One region of the Rhodovulum sp. MB263 genome, then DNA from elsewhere that is predicted to be linked to it. Evidence: riboswitches for the same ligand, from Rfam matches in the RefSeq annotation. Region 1 holds a riboswitch; the other holds the start of a gene.
What was found. A riboswitch is a leader RNA that binds a small molecule or an ion and turns the genes downstream of it on or off. The one in region 1 is predicted to bind cobalamin.

Region 2: it holds a riboswitch for cobalamin, as region 1 does, so the genes downstream of both, B5V46_RS03130 (ABC transporter substrate-binding protein) here and B5V46_RS10820 (DUF4198 domain-containing protein) in region 1, are expected to answer to the same signal.

The regions. Positions count from the first base shown of each region.
Region 1 is NZ_CP020384.1:2,311,939-2,323,462, forward strand. It holds gene cobM (precorrin-4 C(11)-methyltransferase) at 1-518, shown strand, start outside; gene B5V46_RS10785 (cobyrinate a,c-diamide synthase) at 511-1,827, shown strand; gene cobA (uroporphyrinogen-III C-methyltransferase) at 1,824-2,558, shown strand; gene cobF (precorrin-6A synthase (deacetylating)) at 2,551-3,297, shown strand; gene B5V46_RS10800 (energy-coupling factor ABC transporter ATP-binding protein) at 3,314-3,964, opposite strand; gene cbiQ (cobalt ECF transporter T component CbiQ) at 3,951-4,727, opposite strand; gene B5V46_RS10810 (hypothetical protein) at 4,734-5,417, opposite strand; gene cbiM (cobalt transporter CbiM) at 5,414-6,031, opposite strand; gene B5V46_RS10820 (DUF4198 domain-containing protein) at 6,042-6,836, opposite strand; cobalamin riboswitch at 6,974-7,187, opposite strand; gene cobO (cob(I)yrinic acid a,c-diamide adenosyltransferase) at 7,292-7,945, shown strand; gene B5V46_RS10830 (cobyric acid synthase) at 8,092-9,606, shown strand; gene B5V46_RS10835 (cobyric acid synthase) at 9,603-11,060, shown strand; gene B5V46_RS10840 (ABC transporter ATP-binding protein/permease) at 11,220-11,524, shown strand, end outside.
Region 2 is NZ_CP020384.1:639,741-645,637, reverse strand. It holds gene B5V46_RS03140 (ABC transporter ATP-binding protein) at 1-346, shown strand, start outside; gene B5V46_RS03135 (DMT family transporter) at 396-1,304, shown strand; cobalamin riboswitch at 1,704-1,904, shown strand; gene B5V46_RS03130 (ABC transporter substrate-binding protein) at 2,052-3,062, shown strand; gene B5V46_RS03125 (iron ABC transporter permease) at 3,059-4,099, shown strand; gene B5V46_RS03120 (ABC transporter ATP-binding protein) at 4,096-4,857, shown strand; gene B5V46_RS03115 (pseudoazurin) at 4,909-5,382, shown strand.

The DNA.
Region 1 (11,524 bases):
GGTCGGCCATGGGCGAGCAGATCCGGCGGCTGAAGGCCCTGGGCATTCCGGTCAGCGTGACCCCCGGCGTGCCCTCCTTTGCCGCAGCGGCCGCGGCCCTCGGCACCGAGCTGACCCTGCCCGGCCTTGCCCAGTCGGTAGTGCTGACCCGGACGCCCGGCCGCGCCTCGTCGATGCCCGAGGGCGAGAGCCTTGCCAATTTCGCCGCGACCGGCGCAACGCTCGCAATCCATCTCTCGATCCACAATCTCGCGAAGGTGGTCGCGGATCTCGTGCCCCATTACGGCACCGACTGCCCGGCGGCGATCGTCTACCGCGCCAGCTGGCCCGACCAGCAGATCCTGCGCGGCACGCTCGGCACGCTGGAAGCGGCGCTGCCCGAGGACATCGAGCGCACCGCGCTGATCCTTGTCGGCCGCAGCCTCGGCGCCGAGGGCTTCGATGAAAGCTGCCTCTATGACGCCGGATACGATCGCCGGTTCCGGCCGCGCTCGGCCCGGGCGGGCAGCGATGGCTGAAAGGCCGCCGGGTCTGGTGATCGCGGCGCCCGCCTCGGGCAGCGGCAAGACCACCGTCACGCTGGGGCTTCTTCGGGCCTTCCGCGCGGCGGGTATTGCCGTGCAGCCCTTCAAGAACGGCCCCGATTACATCGACCCGGCCTTCCATGCCCGCGCCTCGGGACGGGCCTCCTACAATCTCGACCCCTGGGCGATGGGCGAGGACCTGCTGGCGACGCTGGCGGCCGAGGCCCGGGGCGCCGATCTGGTGATCGCCGAGGGCGCGATGGGGCTTTACGACGGCACCCTCGCGCCCGGCATCTCGGGTCATGGCACCAGCGCCGAACTGGCGCGGCGTTTCGGCTGGCCGGTGGTGCTGGTGATCGACGTCTCGGGGCAGGCGCAATCGGCGGCGGCGGTCGCCCATGGCTTTGCCTGCCATCCCGACGCGCCGCCCGTCGCGGGCGTGATCCTGAACCGCGTCGCGGGCGCGCGGCACGAGGCGATGATCCGCCCCGAAATGGCCCGGCTCGGCATCGCGGTCCTGGGCGCCCTGCCCCGCCGCCCCGACCTGACCCTGCCCGAGCGCCATCTGGGCCTCGTGCAGGCGGGCGAGCAGGCCGATCTGGAGGCGCGGATCGACGCCATCGGCCAGTTCGTCGCCGAGCATGTCGAGCTAGACGCGCTCCGCGCCGCCGCCCGGCCCGGGGTCTCGGGCGCCATGGGCAACTGGCCCGTCCCCCCGGCCCAGCGCATCGCGCTTGCGCGGGATGCGGCGTTTTCCTTCGCCTATCCGCATCTGCTGGAAGGCTGGCACCGCGCGGGGGCCGAGATCCTGCCCTTCTCGCCGCTGGCCGACGAGGCGCCTGACGAGGACGCCGATCTGGTCTGGCTGCCCGGCGGCTATCCCGAACTGCATGCCGGCCGGATCGCCGGGGCCGCGCGGTTTCTGAAGGGCCTCCGCGCCCATGCCAGAACCCGCCCCGTCCATGGCGAATGCGGCGGCTACATGGTGCTGGGCGAGGCGCTGATCGACAAGGACGGTACCCGGCACGCAATGGCCGGGCTTCTGGGCCTTGTCACCAGCTTCGAGACGCGCCGCCTGCATCTGGGCTATCGCCGGGCCGAGCTGCTGGCGGCGATGCCCGGCCACGCCCCCGGCACAAGGCTGCGGGGCCATGAATTCCATTATTCGACAATCCTTTCCCAGCCCGACGCAGCACTCGCCTGCGTCACCGATGCCAGTGGCGCGGATGTGGCCGAGACAGGATCGCGGCGCGGCCCGGTCACGGGCAGCTTCTTTCACCTGATCGCGGAGGACCCAAGATGAGCGGTTTCGTGAGCTTCGTGAGTTCCGGCCCCGGCGATCCCGAGCTTCTGACCCTGAAGGCGGTCGACCGGCTGGCAAAGGCCGATGCGGTCCTGTTCGACGATCTGTCCTCGGGGCCGATCCTGGGCCACGTGCGGCCGGGCGCCGATCTGGTCGGCGTCGGCAAGCGCGCGGGCCGGGCCTCGCCCAAGCAGGACCATGTCAGCCGCCTGCTGGTCGATTACGCCGCCTCGGGGCAGCGCGTGGTGCGGCTCAAATCGGGCGATTCGGGGCTGTTCGGACGGCTCGAAGAGGAAATCACCGCGCTGCGGGCGGCGGGCATCGGTTACGAGGTCATCCCCGGCGTCACCTCGGCCTGCGCGGCGGCGGCGGCGGCGGGCATTCCGCTGACCCGGCGGCTGACCGCCCGGCGGGTGCAGTTCGTGACCGGCCATGACGTGACCGGCCACCTGCCGCGCGACATCGACATCGCCGCACTGGCCGACGAACATGCGACGACGGTCGTCTACATGGGCAAGCGCACCTTCCCGGATCTGGCCGCGACGCTGATCGCGCGAGGCCTGCCGGAAACCACGCCGGCGCTGCTGGCCGAGGGCGTGGGCACGCCGGATCAGGCGCTGACCCGGACCACGGTCGCGGGGCTGGCGGCGCTCCTGGCCGAAAGCCATGGCTCGGCCGCGCCGGGGCTGATCCTGTTCGGGCCGCTGGTCGAGGAGGCCCGCGATGCATGAGCTTGTCCTGATCGGCATCGGCACCGGCAATCCCGACCATGTCACCTTCCAGGCCGCCGAGGCGATCCGGGACGCCGATCTGATCCTGATCCCGCGCAAGGGGGCGGACAAGGCCGATCTTGCCGATCTGCGCCGCCAGATCTGTGCACGCGTCCTGGGCGAGGACGCAAGCGGCCGGATCGCCGAGTTCGACCTGCCCGTCCGCGACGCCTCGGGCGACTATCGCGCGGGCGTGCTGGACTGGCACGACGCCATTGCCGGGGTCTGGACCGAGACCGTCGCGGCGACGCACCCCGCGCCCCGGAAGGTGGCACTGCTGATCTGGGGCGATCCCTCGCTTTATGACAGCTCGCTCCGGATCGCGGCACGGCTGTCGCCCGCGCCCAAGATCACCGTCATCCCGGGCATCACCGCGATCCAGGCGCTCTGCGCCGCCCATCGCATCCCGCTGAACGAGATCGGCGCGCCGGTCGTCATCACCACCGGACGGCAGATCCGCGATCATGGCTGGCCCGAAGGGGCGGACACCGTGGTCGCGATGCTGGATGGCGGCTGCGCCTTCCAGACCCTCGCGCCCGAGGGCATCCGGATCTGGTGGGGCGCCTATCTGGGCATGGCGGAGGAAATCGCCATCGCCGGGCCGCTGGCCGAGGCCGGGCCCGAGATCCTGAAGACCCGCGACGCGGCCCGCGCCCGGCATGGCTGGCTGATGGACATCTACCTGATGCGGCGAGGTTGAAAGCGGGGCTGACGGCTCAGGCGGGCACCAGCCGCCCGGCCTGCAGCCGCAGCCCCTCGGGCGCGATCCGCGCGCGCATCTCGGCATCATGGGTCACCAGCAGGATCGCCTGCGGCAGACCTTGCAGGATCGCGACCAGCCGCCCGGCATTCTCCTCGTCGAGCGCATTGGTCGGCTCGTCGAGCAGCAGCACCTCGGGCTCCATCGCCAGCACCGCGGCAAGGCTGACCAGCCGCTTCTCGCCGCCCGACAGCCGGTGGGTGACACGATCCTTCAGATGCATGAGATCGAGCCGGGTCAGCACCGCCTCGACCCTGGCTATCGCCGCCTCGCGGCCGAGCCCCAGATTGAGCGGCCCGAAGGCCACGTCCTCGGCCACGGTCGGGCAGAACAGCTGATCGTCGGGGTCCTGGAAGACCAGCCCCGCCCGGCGGCGCACCTCGTGGAAATCGGGCTCGGCCCGGCGCACCTGCCCGAAGGCACGGATCCGCCCCGCCTGCGGAACGAGAAGCCCGACCATCAGTTGCAACAGCGTCGACTTGCCCGAGCCGTTCGCCCCCGCGACCGACAGCCTCTGGCCCGCCTCGAGCCTCAGCCCCGCGCCCTGCAGGATCGCCGGCCGGCCGGGATAGCCGAAGACGAGCCCGTCGATCTCAAACAACGCCATGGACAAGCTCCGCCAGGATCATCGCCAGCAACAGCGCCCCGAGCCCCGCACCGAAGGCCGCGTCGCGCGGGCCGTAGGCGAAGCCGGAGAGCATCGGGAGCCGGCCCGAGAAGCCCCGGCATTTCATCGCCGCCAGCACCCGTTCCGAGCGCTCGACCGCGCGGACCAGCATCATGCCGACCAGATAGCCGAGGCTGCGATAGGTATGCCAGGAGGTGCCGGGCCGGAAGCCCCGGACCTTCATCGCCCGGCGCAGCCGCAGGTATTCGGCGCGCAGCACCTCGATATAGCGGATGGTGAACAGAAGCAGATGCACCAGCCGCTCGGGCGTGCCGAGACGGTGAAGCGCCTGACCCATCGTCACCGGCTCGAGCGTGCCGACCAGCGACAGGAGCGCCAGCACCACCGCATTGGCGGTCAGCAGGATGCGGGCGGCATGCAGGAGCCCCTCGCGCGAGGCCTCGAACCCCCAGAGCGCCATGACCGGCGTGCCGGGCGTGGTGAAGGGCAGCATCGCCACCAGCAGGAAGATGAAGCCGTCCATCGCCGCCATCCGCCGCAGCGTCCGGCCCGCCGCCCGGCCCGACAGCGCCATCAGCCCCAGCGCCAGAAGAAGCGCCGCCAGCAGCACCGGCAGGAAGGAGGCGCCGACCGTGACGCAGGCGAAAGCCCCCGCCCCGATCAGCCGCGTGCGCGGATCGAGCCCGTCAAGACGCGAGACGGCACCGGGCGCCGCCCGGTCGGCGGTGAGGATGTCGGACACCGGGGGTCAGCCCTTCATCCGGCGCCGCGCGGCGACATAGAAGCCGAGCCCGAAGATGCCCATGATATAGCCGATGCCGCCGAGGATCGACTGAAGGTCGTTCTTCTCGCGATAGGCGGCGATCTCGCGGCGCAGCGGCCGCAGCTCGTCGCGCAGCATCTTCGCGATCTCGGCCTTGTCGGCCTCGCTCAGCCCCGGCGCGGCGATCAGCGCGGCCGCCGAAGACCCGGCGGGCGCCCGGGCGGGGGCCGCCTCCAGCGGGAAGGTCGAGGGGTTGCCCCCGTCCGAAACCGGGGCCGCGTCCCCTGCCCCGGCTTCAGGGGCGGTTTCAGCGGCAGCTTCGGCGGCAGCCCGAGCGGCGGGGCTGTCGAGGATCGCCGCGACCTCCTCGGCGCTCATGGTGAATTCGGCGACATGGCCCGCACCCAGATCGGCGCGGAAGACATGGGCCACGGCGCGCGTCGGGCGGAAGGTGAACAGACCGTCGGCATCGGTCATCGTCTCGCCGAGGCGGTTGCCCTCGGGATCGAACACCCCGACCGGGGCATCGACGGCCATGTCGCCATTGGAAAAGCCGACCTCGCCCTCGATCAGGGCCCCGCTGGGATAGGCGGCGGCGATCACCTTGTGCGCGAGCGCGGGCATGGGCGCCAGAACAAGCGCCAGGGTCAGGAAAATCGGGCGGATCATCGGGCGGGTCCTTGCAGGCTGAGAAAGAGATCGGGCTTGACCTGGATGGCCAGATAGACGGCTGCGGCACTCAGCAGGCCCTCGATCGCCATCACCGGAACATGGGCGAGAAAGACCAGCTTGGCCGCCGGAAGAAAGGCCGCACCGCTGAGCGCGAGGGCGACACCGACAAGCGCGGCGGTCAGCGCGATGGCCAGCGCGCCGCCGATACCGCCCCAGATCGCGGCGGTCCGCGGACTGCCGGACGCGATCCCGCGCCGGCAGAGGTAATGCACGATCACCGCGGGCAGCGCGATGTTCAGGGTATTGACCCCCAGCACCGTCAGCCCGCCGAAACCGAAGAAGACCGCCTGGAGCAGAAGCCCCACGAACAGCGCGGGAAAGGCGGCCCAGCCGAGCACCAGCCCGGCCAGACCGTTCAGGATCAGGTGCACCGAGGACGGGCCGATCGGCACATGGATCAGCGAGGCCACGAAGAAGCTGGCCGAGAGCATCCCGGCGGCGGGGATCTTCTCGAGCGTCAGATCGCGCAACCCGCGGGCGACGCCTCCGGCCGCCAGCACCGCACCGCCGATCACCACGGGCGCCGCCAGCGCCCCGTCCACGATATGCATGGCCCCGCCCCTATTTCAGATCGAAGGCGCGGATCCAGAGGACCGCATCCTGGCTGAGTTCCTTGCCCTCATGTTCGGTATCGGGCCCGACCCCCAGCGCGGCAAAGCCCCAATAGCCCGCCTTCGGCACGCCGAAGGTGAAATAGCCGTTCTCGTCCGTCACCGCGACAACCGCGCCGCCCGGCAACGGCCCCGCCGTCGCGGGCTTGGGCGCGCCCGTCGCCATGTCGGGCTCGGCCGCCATGTATTCGATCTCGATCTCGGCACCCGCGACCGGAGCGCCCTCGGACAGCACCCGCCCGGTGAAGGTCGAGCCCGCGATCACGTTATAGGGTTTGACCAGCGGCAGGATCTCGGCCTTGAGCCCCTGCGGGCCGTCCCAGTCGGTGGGCATCTGGCCGCGGTTGACGTAGGTCTTGGTGATCTGCTGGATGTAGATATCCTCGGAGTCCTCGTAATAGGGCGCGGGCACCGTCACCAGGACGTAATCGCCCATCCGCTTGACCGGCAGGCTGCCATCCCATGCCACAGCCTCGTTCAGCGGACCGCGAAAGACGGTCTGGCTGAGCGTCGGCTTGAGGTCGATCCGCTCGCCGCGATGGATGGCGTAGAATTCCAGCGGCTCGCCCATATCCATGACCGGCCCGCTTTCCTGCGGATGCCAGAAGATCAGCTTGACCGGCACGTCGCCGGGCGCGTCGATGAGGCTTTGCTCGGTATAGGCCAGCTGGAAATGCGCCGCCGCGACCCCGGGAACGAGGGTCAGTGCCAGCGCGGCGGTTACGAGATTGCCGTGGAAGATCAAGGTCGTTGCCTTTCAACATGAGCGGCCGGACAGGCCGCGGGAGAAAGGACGAACGGGATGAGAGGCTCGGAGCGGCCGGGCTGCGGCCGAACCGGGCCAGACGCGCACCCCGGCGTCCGGTGGAAACCGCCTCCCTTGCGGGGAAACGGGCGGCCGGCAGGTCTCCTGGCTTGCGGGTCTCAGCTTGGCTGGCCTTCCCGGGGGCCTCCCCAGTGGCGTTCTCAGCCGTGCTCGCCGCTTACAGTTGCGGGGGCAGCCGCGGAATTGCCCGTCCCTTCGGACGGGCGCACCGCGTTCCCTTTTCACGTCCGGACCCTCGGGCCCGGGCGAACCGGTCACGCATCCGTCATTGCAAGCAGCTCGGGACTTGTCAATCGGCACAACCGCCGCGCGGCCCGGGTTTGACGCGGCGGCCCCGCCCGCTAAGCTGTCCCCGACACGCGCAAGGAGCCCCCATGACCGACGAGACCGCCGCCGCCACCGATACCGCCCCCACCAATACCGCAGCCGACGACGCCCGCCATGCCAGCAAGATGGCCAAGAAGAAGGCCGCGCGCGACAAGATCATGGCCGGGAAATCCGGCGAGAAGGGGCTGATCCTGGTGCATACCGGCACCGGCAAGGGCAAGTCCTCCTCGGGCTTCGGGATGATCCTGCGCTGCATCGCCCATCAGATGCCCTGTGCCGTGGTCCAGTTCGTCAAGGGCGCCTGGGATACCGGCGAGCGGCGGCTTCTGACCTCGCATTTCGGCGATCTCTGCCAGTTCCATGCCATGGGCGAGGGCTTCACCTGGGAAACCCAGGACCGCGCCCGCGACATCGCCGCGGCCGAAAAGGGCTGGGAAAAGGCCAGGGAGCTGATCCGCGACCCCGAAATCCGCATGGTACTGCTCGACGAGATCAACATCGCGCTGCGCTACGGCTATCTCGACCCGGCCGAGGTGGTGGCCTTCCTGCAGGCCGAGAAGCCGCCGCTGTCGCATGTCGTCCTGACCGGGCGCAACGCCCCCGAAGAGGTGATCGAGGCGGCCGATCTGGTGACCGAGATGACGCTGGTCAAGCACCCGTTCCGCTCGGGCATAAAGGGCCAGCCGGGCGTCGAGTTCTGAGCCGCGCTTGACATCCGCAGGGCCCCGTCCGACACCCCCTGCCGAAAGTCGCAGGAGCCGCCATGACCCTTGACCGGACCCGGAGCCGCTATCCCGACCTGCCCCCCGGCGATGCGGCCCCGCCGATGCCCGAAATCTCGGTACCGATGCTCGACCCGGTGCCGCCGCGCCGCGCGAAGGCCCTGATGCTGCAGGGCACGAGTTCGGATGTCGGCAAGAGCCTCCTGGTCGCAGGGCTCGCCCGCGCCTATGCGCGGCGCGGCCTGAAGGTCGCGCCCTTCAAGGCGCAGAACATGTCGAACAATGCCGCCGTCGCCGCCGACAGCGACCTGCCTCCCGGCCCCGACGGCACCGCCCCCAGGGGCGAGATCGGCCGCGCCCAGGCGCTTCAGGCGCAGGCCGCGGGGCTGCCCCCCTCGATCCACATGAACCCGGTGCTGCTGAAGCCGCAGGCCATGGTCGGCTCGCAGGTGGTGCTGCGGGGCCGTCCGCTGGGCAACTGGCCCGCGCGGCATTACCACAAGCTCAAGCCCAAGCTCCTGCCCGCGGTCATGGACAGTTTCAACCGCGTCGCGGCCGGGGCCGATCTGGTGCTGGTCGAGGGCGCGGGCGCGGGCACCGAGACCTATCTGCGCAAGAGCGACATCGCCAACATGCGCTTTGCCGAGGCCGCCGATCTGCCGGTGATCCTCGTCACCGACAATGACCGGGGCGGCGCGATGGCGGCCGTGGTGGGCTCGTGGTGCCTGCATACGGCGGCCGAACGCGCCCGCATCGCGGGCTATCTGGTCAACAAGTTCCGCGGCTATTTCTCGCTTTACGAACCGGCCTGCGCGACGATCACCGAACGCACCGGCTGGCCCTTCCTGGGCGTCGCCCACTGGTTCGAGGGCGCCGCGCGGCTTCCGGCCGAGGATGCGCTGGCGCTCGAGCGGCCGGCCTCGGGCGGCGGTACCGGACTGGTGATCGCGGTGCCCCATATCGCGCGGATGGCCAATTTCGACGATCTCGATCCGCTGTCGGCCGAGCCGGGCGTCGATCTCCGCTGGGTCCGCCCGGGCGAGCCGATCCCCGCCGAGGCCGATCTGGTACTGCTGCCGGGCTCGAAGACCACCCGGCCCGCGCTCGACTCGATCCGCGCCAATGGCTGGGACATCGACATCCTCGGCCATCTGCGCCGGGGCGGGCGGGTCGTGGGCATCTGCGCCGGGTTCCAGATGCTGGGCCGGAAGGTGCGCGACCCCGACGGCATCGAGGGCCCGCCGGGCGAGACCGAGGGGCTGGGGCTTCTGGATATCGAGACCGAGATCGGCGGCGAGAAGCGGCTGGTCGAGATCGCGGCCGAGGATGCGATCAGCGGCACAAGCGTCACCGGCTACGAGATGCATATGGGCGTGACCCGGGGGCCGGGGCTCGAGCGGCCCTGGCTGCGGCTCGACGGCCGCCCCGAGGGCGCGGTCTCGGCCGATGGCCTTGTGATGGGCGGCTATCTGCACGGGCTCTTTGCCGCCGACGGCTTCCGCCGGCACTGGCTGAGGGCGATGGGCGGGCGGGCCTCGGGGCTCGACCATGCCGCCCGGGTCGAGGCGGCGCTGGATGCGCTGGCCGACCAGCTGGAACGCGATCTCGATCTCGACGCGCTGCTGGCGCTGGCGCGATGAGCGCGCGGCGGCTGATGGTGCTGGGCACCGGCTCGGATGTGGGCAAGAGCCTGCTGGTCGCGGGGCTCGCGCGTGCCTATGCCCGCCGGGGGCTGAAAGTGGCGCCCTTCAAGGCGCAGAACATGTCGAACAATGCCGCCGTCACCGCCGATGGCGGCGAGATCGGCCGGGCCCAGGCGCTGCAGGCGCGCGCCGCGGGCGCGGCCCTGACGGTCGACATGAACCCGGTGCTGCTGAAGCCCGAGACCGATATCGACTGTCAGGTCGTGCTGCGGGGCCGCGTGCTGGGCCGCTATTCGGCCTCGGCCTATCAGGCGCTCAAGCCCGGGCTGCGGGCCGGGGTCGTGGAAAGCCTCGACCGGTTGTCGGCGGACCATGACCTGGTGCTGATCGAGGGCGCGGGCAGCGGCGCCGAGCGCTATCTGCGCCCGCAGGACATCTCGAACATGGGGCTGGCCGAGGCCGCCGACCTGCCGGTGGTCCTGCTGGGCGACGAGTCGCGCGGCGGCGTGACCGCGGCCGCCATCGGCCATCACCGGCTCTGGACCGGGGCCGAGCGGGCCCGCGTGGGCGGCGTCATCGTGACCAAGTTCCGTGGCGACCCGGCCGTCTTCGCCCCCGCCGCCGCCGAGATCCGGGCCGAGACCGGCTGGCCGGTTCTGGGGCTCTTGCGCTGGTCCGAGGCCGCGCGCGCCCTGCCCGAGGAGGATACGCTGGGGCTCGGGCGGCGCAAGGGCGCGGGCGGGCAGCTGGTGATCGCGGTGCCCGAACTGCCCCGGATCGCCAATTTCGACGATCTCGATCCGCTGGCGGCCGAACCGGGCATCGATCTGCGCTGGCTGAAGCCCGGCCAGCCGGTGCCGGGAGATGCCGATGCGGCGATCCTGCTGGGCTCGAAGACCACCCGCGCCGCGCTTGACGCGATCCGCGCCGAGGGCTGGGATATCGACCTGCGCGCCCTTCTGCGCCGGGGCGGCCGGGTGATCGGACTTTGCGCGGGCTATCAGATGCTGGGCCGCGTCGTGCGCGACCCCAAGGGCATCGAGGGGCCCCCGGGCGAGACGCCGGGGCTCGGGCTGCTCGATATCGAGACGGTGATGACCGGCGACAAGCGGCTGGTCCGGATCGCGGCCACGGACCGGATCAGCGGCCAGCCCGTCTCGGGCTATGAGATCCATATGGGCCGGGTCGCGGGTCCGGCGACCGCACGGCCCTGGCTCGATCTCGACGGCACGCCCGAGGGCGCGGTCTCGGAGGATGGAAGGGTGATGGGCAGCCATGTGCACGGGCTGTTCGGGACCGGGGCGTTCCGCCATCACTGGCTTGCCTCGATCGGCGGCCATGCCGCCCCCGGCCGGGCGGCGGAGGACCCGGTCGAGGCCGCGCTCGACCGTCTGGCCGACGAGATCGAGGCCGATCTCGATCTCGATACGCTGCTGACGCTGGCGCGCTGAGGCGGGATCTCGCCGGTCGGGACGCAAGGTCCTGCCCGGACCGGCCGTCCTGCGCTTGCGAACCGGTCCCCGGCCCCGCTATCGGAGACAGGCGAGGACACGGTCCGGGCCGGAGGAGATCGAATGTGAGCGGAACCGCGCAACAGGGATCGGCGCGCCTTGGCTAGAAGCGGGGACATCGCGGCGGAAAACCGGCTCGGAAGCCAGATCCGCGACACGCTGGGCCTTTTCCGCAGCTCGGGCTTCGGGCGCCGGGCGGCGCTGCTGGTGGCGGCCCTGGTCGCGGTGATCGGGCTGACCGCCTATATGCAGATCCGGCTGAACGCCTGGAACGAGCCCTTCTACGACGCCCTCACCCGCAAAGACATGGCGGCCTTCGTGACCCAGCTTGGCGTCTTCGCGGTGCTGGCGGGCATCCTGCTGGTCCTGAATGTCAGCCAGCTCTGGCTCGACCAGACCATGAA
Region 2 (5,897 bases), 1.7 Mb from region 1:
GGGAGGCGAGCGCCAGCGGGTGCATATCGCGCGGGCGCTGGCGCAGACACCGCAGGTGATGTTCCTCGACGAGCCGACGAACCACCTCGACATTCACCACCAGATCGAAATATTGGCCATGGTCCGCGACCTCGATCTGACCAGCGTCATCGCCCTGCATGACCTGAACCTCGCGGCCATGTTCTGCGACCGGATTGCGGTTATCGAAGGAGGGGTCATGCGCGCCTGCGGCACACCGGATGTTGTCCTGACCCAGGACGTCCTGCGCGACGTGTTCAGGGTCACGGCGCATGTCTGCACCTATCAGGATGCGCGTCGGCCGCATATCCGGTTCAGCGCGGAATGAGACGGTCCGTATGGCGCGCGGCCCGGACCCTGGTCCGGATGATGGCAGAATGACGGACCGGTCGGTCTTCGCCGCACCCCGTCCTGCCGGCCGGAACGAGCGGCTGGGCATCACCTTGCGGGTGCTCTCGACCCTCGCATTTGCCATGATGGGCGTCTGCGTGAAGGCGCTTGGCGACGCCGTCCCGCTGGGACAGGTGGTGTTCTTCCGCTCGGCCGTGGCCCTGCTGCCCTTGATCGCCTTCCTGTGGTGGCGCGGAGAGTGGCCCCGCGGGCTGGCGACGTCCCGTCCCATGGGACATATCGGTCGCTGCCTGATGGGCGCGGTCGCGATGTTCACCTCCTTTGCGACGATCCGGCTCCTGCCGCTGGCCGAGGCGACGATGCTGTCCTATCTCGCGCCGGTGATGCTGGCCCTGCTGGGCTGGGCTCTGCTCGGAGAGAGGCCGAGCGCAGGCCGGATCGGCGGTGTCGTGCTCGGCCTTGCCGGAGCGGCGGCCTTCTGCCTGCCCGCCTTTGCCGGGGCCTTGCCCGACAGCGGCGCCCTGGGCGTGGCCCTGGGGCTTTTGACCGCGGCTCTGACGGCCGGTGCGCTGATCCAGGTGCGCCGACTGACACTGCTGGGCGAAGGCGCCGGAGCCATCGCCTTCTGGTTCGCCGTGGTCTCGGCCCTGATCGGCCTTGCGACACTGCCCTGGGGCTGGGTCTGGCCCGGTCCGGCAACACTCCTGCTGTTGATCGGAACCGGGCTGGCGGGCGGTATCGCCCATATCCTGATGACGCTGTCCTTCAGCCATGCCGATGCCTCGGCACTGGCCCCCTTCGAATATCTTTCGGTTCTGTGGGCCGTGGCGCTGGGTTTTGCCTTTTTCGCCGAACTGCCGGGCCTGGCCTTCCTGCTGGCAGGGCCATTGATCCTGACAGGCGCCTTCGTCGCCCGCCCGGCACGGCGGCAATAGTCCCCGCGAGCTTTGAAGGGCGGCGCCTGTCCTTCCGGCATCCGGACGCCCCTGCCCGGCTCGCCCCGAGCGCAACAGACCGCGCCGGAATAGCGGTTGCGGGCAAAGCCGATGAGGCAGGTCTTCGACCGCGCCGCGGATGCGGCAATAAAGCCACGGAAAAAGCCGTGGAGCGGTCCGGCGAGGCGGATCCGGGCTCCGGTCGCACCCGCGCGGGGCCGCTCCAGCCCGGCGCCGCTCGCCCCGAGCGCATCAGGCGGCGGGACCGCCAAAGGAAGGGCTTTCGTCGTTTCAGGACAGTGACGCCCCGACAGAACGGACAGGCCGCGAGCTCTCGAGGTAAGGTTTTCCGGAATGACGCCTGCGACCGGCAGGCAGTTGACCCGATAGGGGTTTCATGCTCTGTGCTCGGTCGCCGGTTTCCCGTTTGGGAATGAAAAGGGAATTCGCCGCGGGCCAGATGTCCCGCGAACCGAAACTGCCCCCGCAACTGTAGGCGGCGAGCGGCGGTCCGACAACGCCACTGGGCATCTGCCTGGGAAGGCCGGACCGGCGGACGACCCGTCAGTCAGGAGACCTGCCGGCATGAAACCACCATCAACCGGGCGGGGTTGCCCGGGGAAAGGGATGTTCATGCCCGGATCTTTCGGCCGTGCTCAGCCAGGCGCGTCTTGCGCCAGCCAAAGAACTGACATCCGCCCAGCCCGCAAACCCCGGGGCCCGGAAGCCAATTTCCGGAGAGTTTCCATGAACACCAAGACTGCCTTCCTTTCGGCGGCCCTTATGGTCTGCGCGGGCATGGCCCAGGCCACCGACTATCCCCTCACGCTGGAGAATTGCGGCCAGACCCTGACCTTCGACGCCGCCCCCGCGCGCACCGTCACCGTCGGCCAGGGCACGACCGAGATCCTTTACCTGCTGGGTCTCGCAGAGCGGGTGAAGGGCACCTCGGTCTGGTTCACCGATGTCCTGCCGCAATTCGCCGAGCTGAATGCCGGGATCGCGCGGCTGGCCGACAACGATCCCAGCTTTGAGAGCGTGGTGGCCGCGCGGCCCGATCTGGTGACCGTACAATACGAATGGCATATCGGCGCCCAGGGCATCGTCGCCACCCGCGAGATGTTCCATGATGTCGGCGTGCCGACCTACGTTCTGCCCAGCGACTGCGCCGGCAAGGATAACAGCCGCGGGTCGGACGGCACCCGGACCGAGATGTTCTCGACCGACTCGATCTACCGGTCGATCGAGGAACTGGCGCGGATCCACGATGTCGGGGAGCGGGGCGCGGAACTGATCGACGAGCTGAAGGCACGCGAGGCCGCAGCCATCGCACAGGCCCGGGCGCTGGATCTGCCCGAAACGGCCTCGGCGGTGTTCTGGTACTCGTCCGCCGAGATGGACATCGACCCCTATGTGGCCGGGCGGAAGGGCGCGCCGGGCTACATGATGCAGGAGCTCGGGATCGAGAATGTCGTGGCCTCCGACGAGGAATGGCCGACCGTGGGATGGGAGAGCATCGCCAGGGCCGACCCGACGGTGATCGTGCTGGCCGAGATGACGCGCCGCCGCTTTCCCGCCGACGATGTCGAGAAGAAGCTTGAGTTTCTCCGCACCGATCCGGTTGCGAAGGAAATGACGGCGGTCCGGGAAAACCGGATCGTGGTGATGGACGCCCAGGCGATGGATGCAACGGTGCGGGCGATCTACGGGCTGGAGGAGCTGTCCACGGCGCTGGCCGGATTCGATCTGAGCAAATGAGGTCCGGCGCCCGTCGGGCCCGCTGGCACTGGGGGTGGATCGCCCCCCCGGTGCTGCTGGCCGCGCTGATCGCCGGAACCGCGATCGGCGAGACCCGCATACCCGCCGCGACCGTGTTCCAGGTGCTGGGCAACAAGCTGTTCGGCACCCTCTACCCGGTTGCGCGGATCGACGAGGGCATCGTCTGGAACTACCGCCTCGCCCGCGCGGTGGTGGCGGCCGCCTGCGGGACGGGGCTCGCCCTGTCGGGCGTCGTGCTGCAGGCCCTGCTGAGGAATGCGCTGGCCGATCCCTATCTGCTGGGGATCTCCGCCGGGGCCTCGACCGGCGCGGTTGCGGTCACCGTCGCCGGGCTCGGCGCGGGCGCGCTCTCGCTGTCGACAGGCGCCTTCGCCGGGGCGCTTCTGGCCTTCGTCATGGTCGCGACCCTGGCGCGCGCGGCAGGCGGCGGCACCGGGCTGCAGGCCGCGGGCGTGATCGTACTGGCCGGGATTGCGGGGGCACAGCTCTTCAACGCGATGACCGCCTTCCTGATCGCGAAATCCGCCAATGCCGAACAGGCCCGCGGCATCATGTTCTGGCTTCTGGGAAATCTCTCGGGGGCGCGCTGGCAGGACAGCCTGATTGCCGTGCCTGCCGCGGCCTTGGGGCTTGGGGTCTGCCTCTGGCATGTGCGCAGCCTCGACGCCTTCACCTTCGGGGCTGACAGTGCGGCCTCGCTCGGCATCAACGTGCGCCGGGTGCAGGCGGTGCTGATCGGGACGGCGGCTCTGGTCACCGCGCTGATCGTGTCGCTGGTTGGCGCCATCGGCTTTGTCGGGCTGGTGATCCCCCATGCGATGCGGTTCCTGGTGGGCGGGCGGCACCGGCTGCTGGTGCCGGCCTCGGCGCTGGCGGGCGCGGTGTTCCTGATCGCGGCGGATATCGTCTCGCGCATCCTGATCCCGGGACAGGTGCTGCCCATCGGCGTGATCACCGCGCTGATCGGCGCGCCCGCCTTCGCGGCGATCCTGATCCGGGGGAGGGCCCGGAAATGATCCTGAGCGGGGAAGGCCTTGGCTGGCGGGTACAGGGGCGCGCCATCGTCTCTGACATCACGCTGTCGGTCATGCGCGGCGAAAGGTTCGGGCTGATCGGCCCGAACGGGTCGGGAAAGTCGAGCCTGCTGCGGATGCTGGCCGGTATCCGGGCACCAAGCGAAGGCGAGGTGCGGCTGGAGGGGCGCCCCATGAGCCGCCTTCCCCGCCGCGAGGTCGCGCAGCGGGTGGCGCTGGTGGAACAGCAGGCCGAAACGACCGAGCGGATCACCGTCCGCGACGCGGTCGAGCTGGGGCGCACGCCCTGGCTCTCGGCCCTGCATCCGTTCTCGGACGAGGACGAGGCCGCGGTCGAGGCGGCGCTGATCGCCGTCGGCATGCAGGATTTCGCCGCCCGCCACTGGCATACGCTTTCGGGCGGCGAGCGGCAGCGGGTCCATATCGCCCGCGCGCTGGCGCAGCGGCCCGGGCTGCTGATCCTCGACGAACCGACCAACCATCTCGATATCGGGTCGCGGCTGTCGATCATGGCCCTCGTGGAGCGGCTGCCGGTGACGACCATCGCCGCGCTGCACGACCTCAACGAGGCGATGGCCTTCGACCGGCTGGCCGTTTTGCAGGGCGGGCGGCTGATCGCGCTCGGCCCGCCCGGCGAGATCCTTGTCCCGGCGCTGCTGCGCGAGGTGTTCGGGGTCGAGGCCCATCTGTTGACGGATCCGGCGGACGGTGCCCGGGTTCTCCGTTTCAAGCCTGTTTGATGAAAGACGCAAATGATGCGAAGACTTGCTCTCTCTGTGCTGTTGCCCGCCATGATCCTCTCCGCCCCCTTCGCGGCGGCAAAGACGGTCGAGGTGAAGATGCTGAACCGCAACGCCTCGGGCCCGATGGTCTACGAGCCGGATTATCTGGTGATGGAGCCCGGCGATACCGTGCGGTTTCTCGCCACCGCGCCGGGCCATAATGCCGGAACCATCGACGAGATGCTCCCGGCCGGGGCAGAGCCCTTCAAGGGCCAGATCAACGAAGAGATCGAGGCGACCCTGACAGAGCCCGGCATCTACGGGATCAAGTGTTCGCCGCATTTCGCGATGGGCATGGTGATGCTGATCCAGGTTGGCGACCGGCCAGCGGCCGAGACGGATCTGCCCGCCGGGCTTCCGACGCGGGCCGACAGGCGCCTGCGCGAGATCATCGCCCGCCAGAACTCCGGGCAGGAACAGGCAGAACCGCAGACGTCCCCCGAGCCGGAGGCCGGGCCGGACACCGCGCCGGACACCGAGTGATCCGCCGCCACCGCGCCTGCTGTCCGCAAAGGCAGGAGTTCGCCGCAAGCGGGCGCGGTCTGTTTCCCTTCCCGGGCATCGGGCGCAAGGTCTCGCGGCCCGAACGCGCATAGCGGAAAGCCCGGGAGCCCGTCGAGATGCGCTTCGCCCACCCGAGGCGCATACCCGTGCCTCTCCGCCTTCACCACCGGACCCCGACTGGCGCCCGGGACGCGTTCGACAGAGCCGCAACCGTCCAGCCGCTCTGCAAGCTCGCCGAGCCACCGCGGCAGGATCGCCCGCGGCAAGCCCCGGCAGCGCGTCGCCCTGCAGGGTCGCGCGTCATTCGGCCGGAAGCCGCGCCCTCTTCGGAACAGACCCGGATATCGCGCCCGAAGGCCGCGTCGAGCTGTAAAAGCACCTGCATCGTCAACAGGCGCCGGCGGCGCTCGATCTGGCAGGGATAGCCGGGCGAGACGCCCGCCTCCCCTGAGCCTCCCCTTAACCAGGGGCGCCTCGGTCCGCCCGCAGGTCTT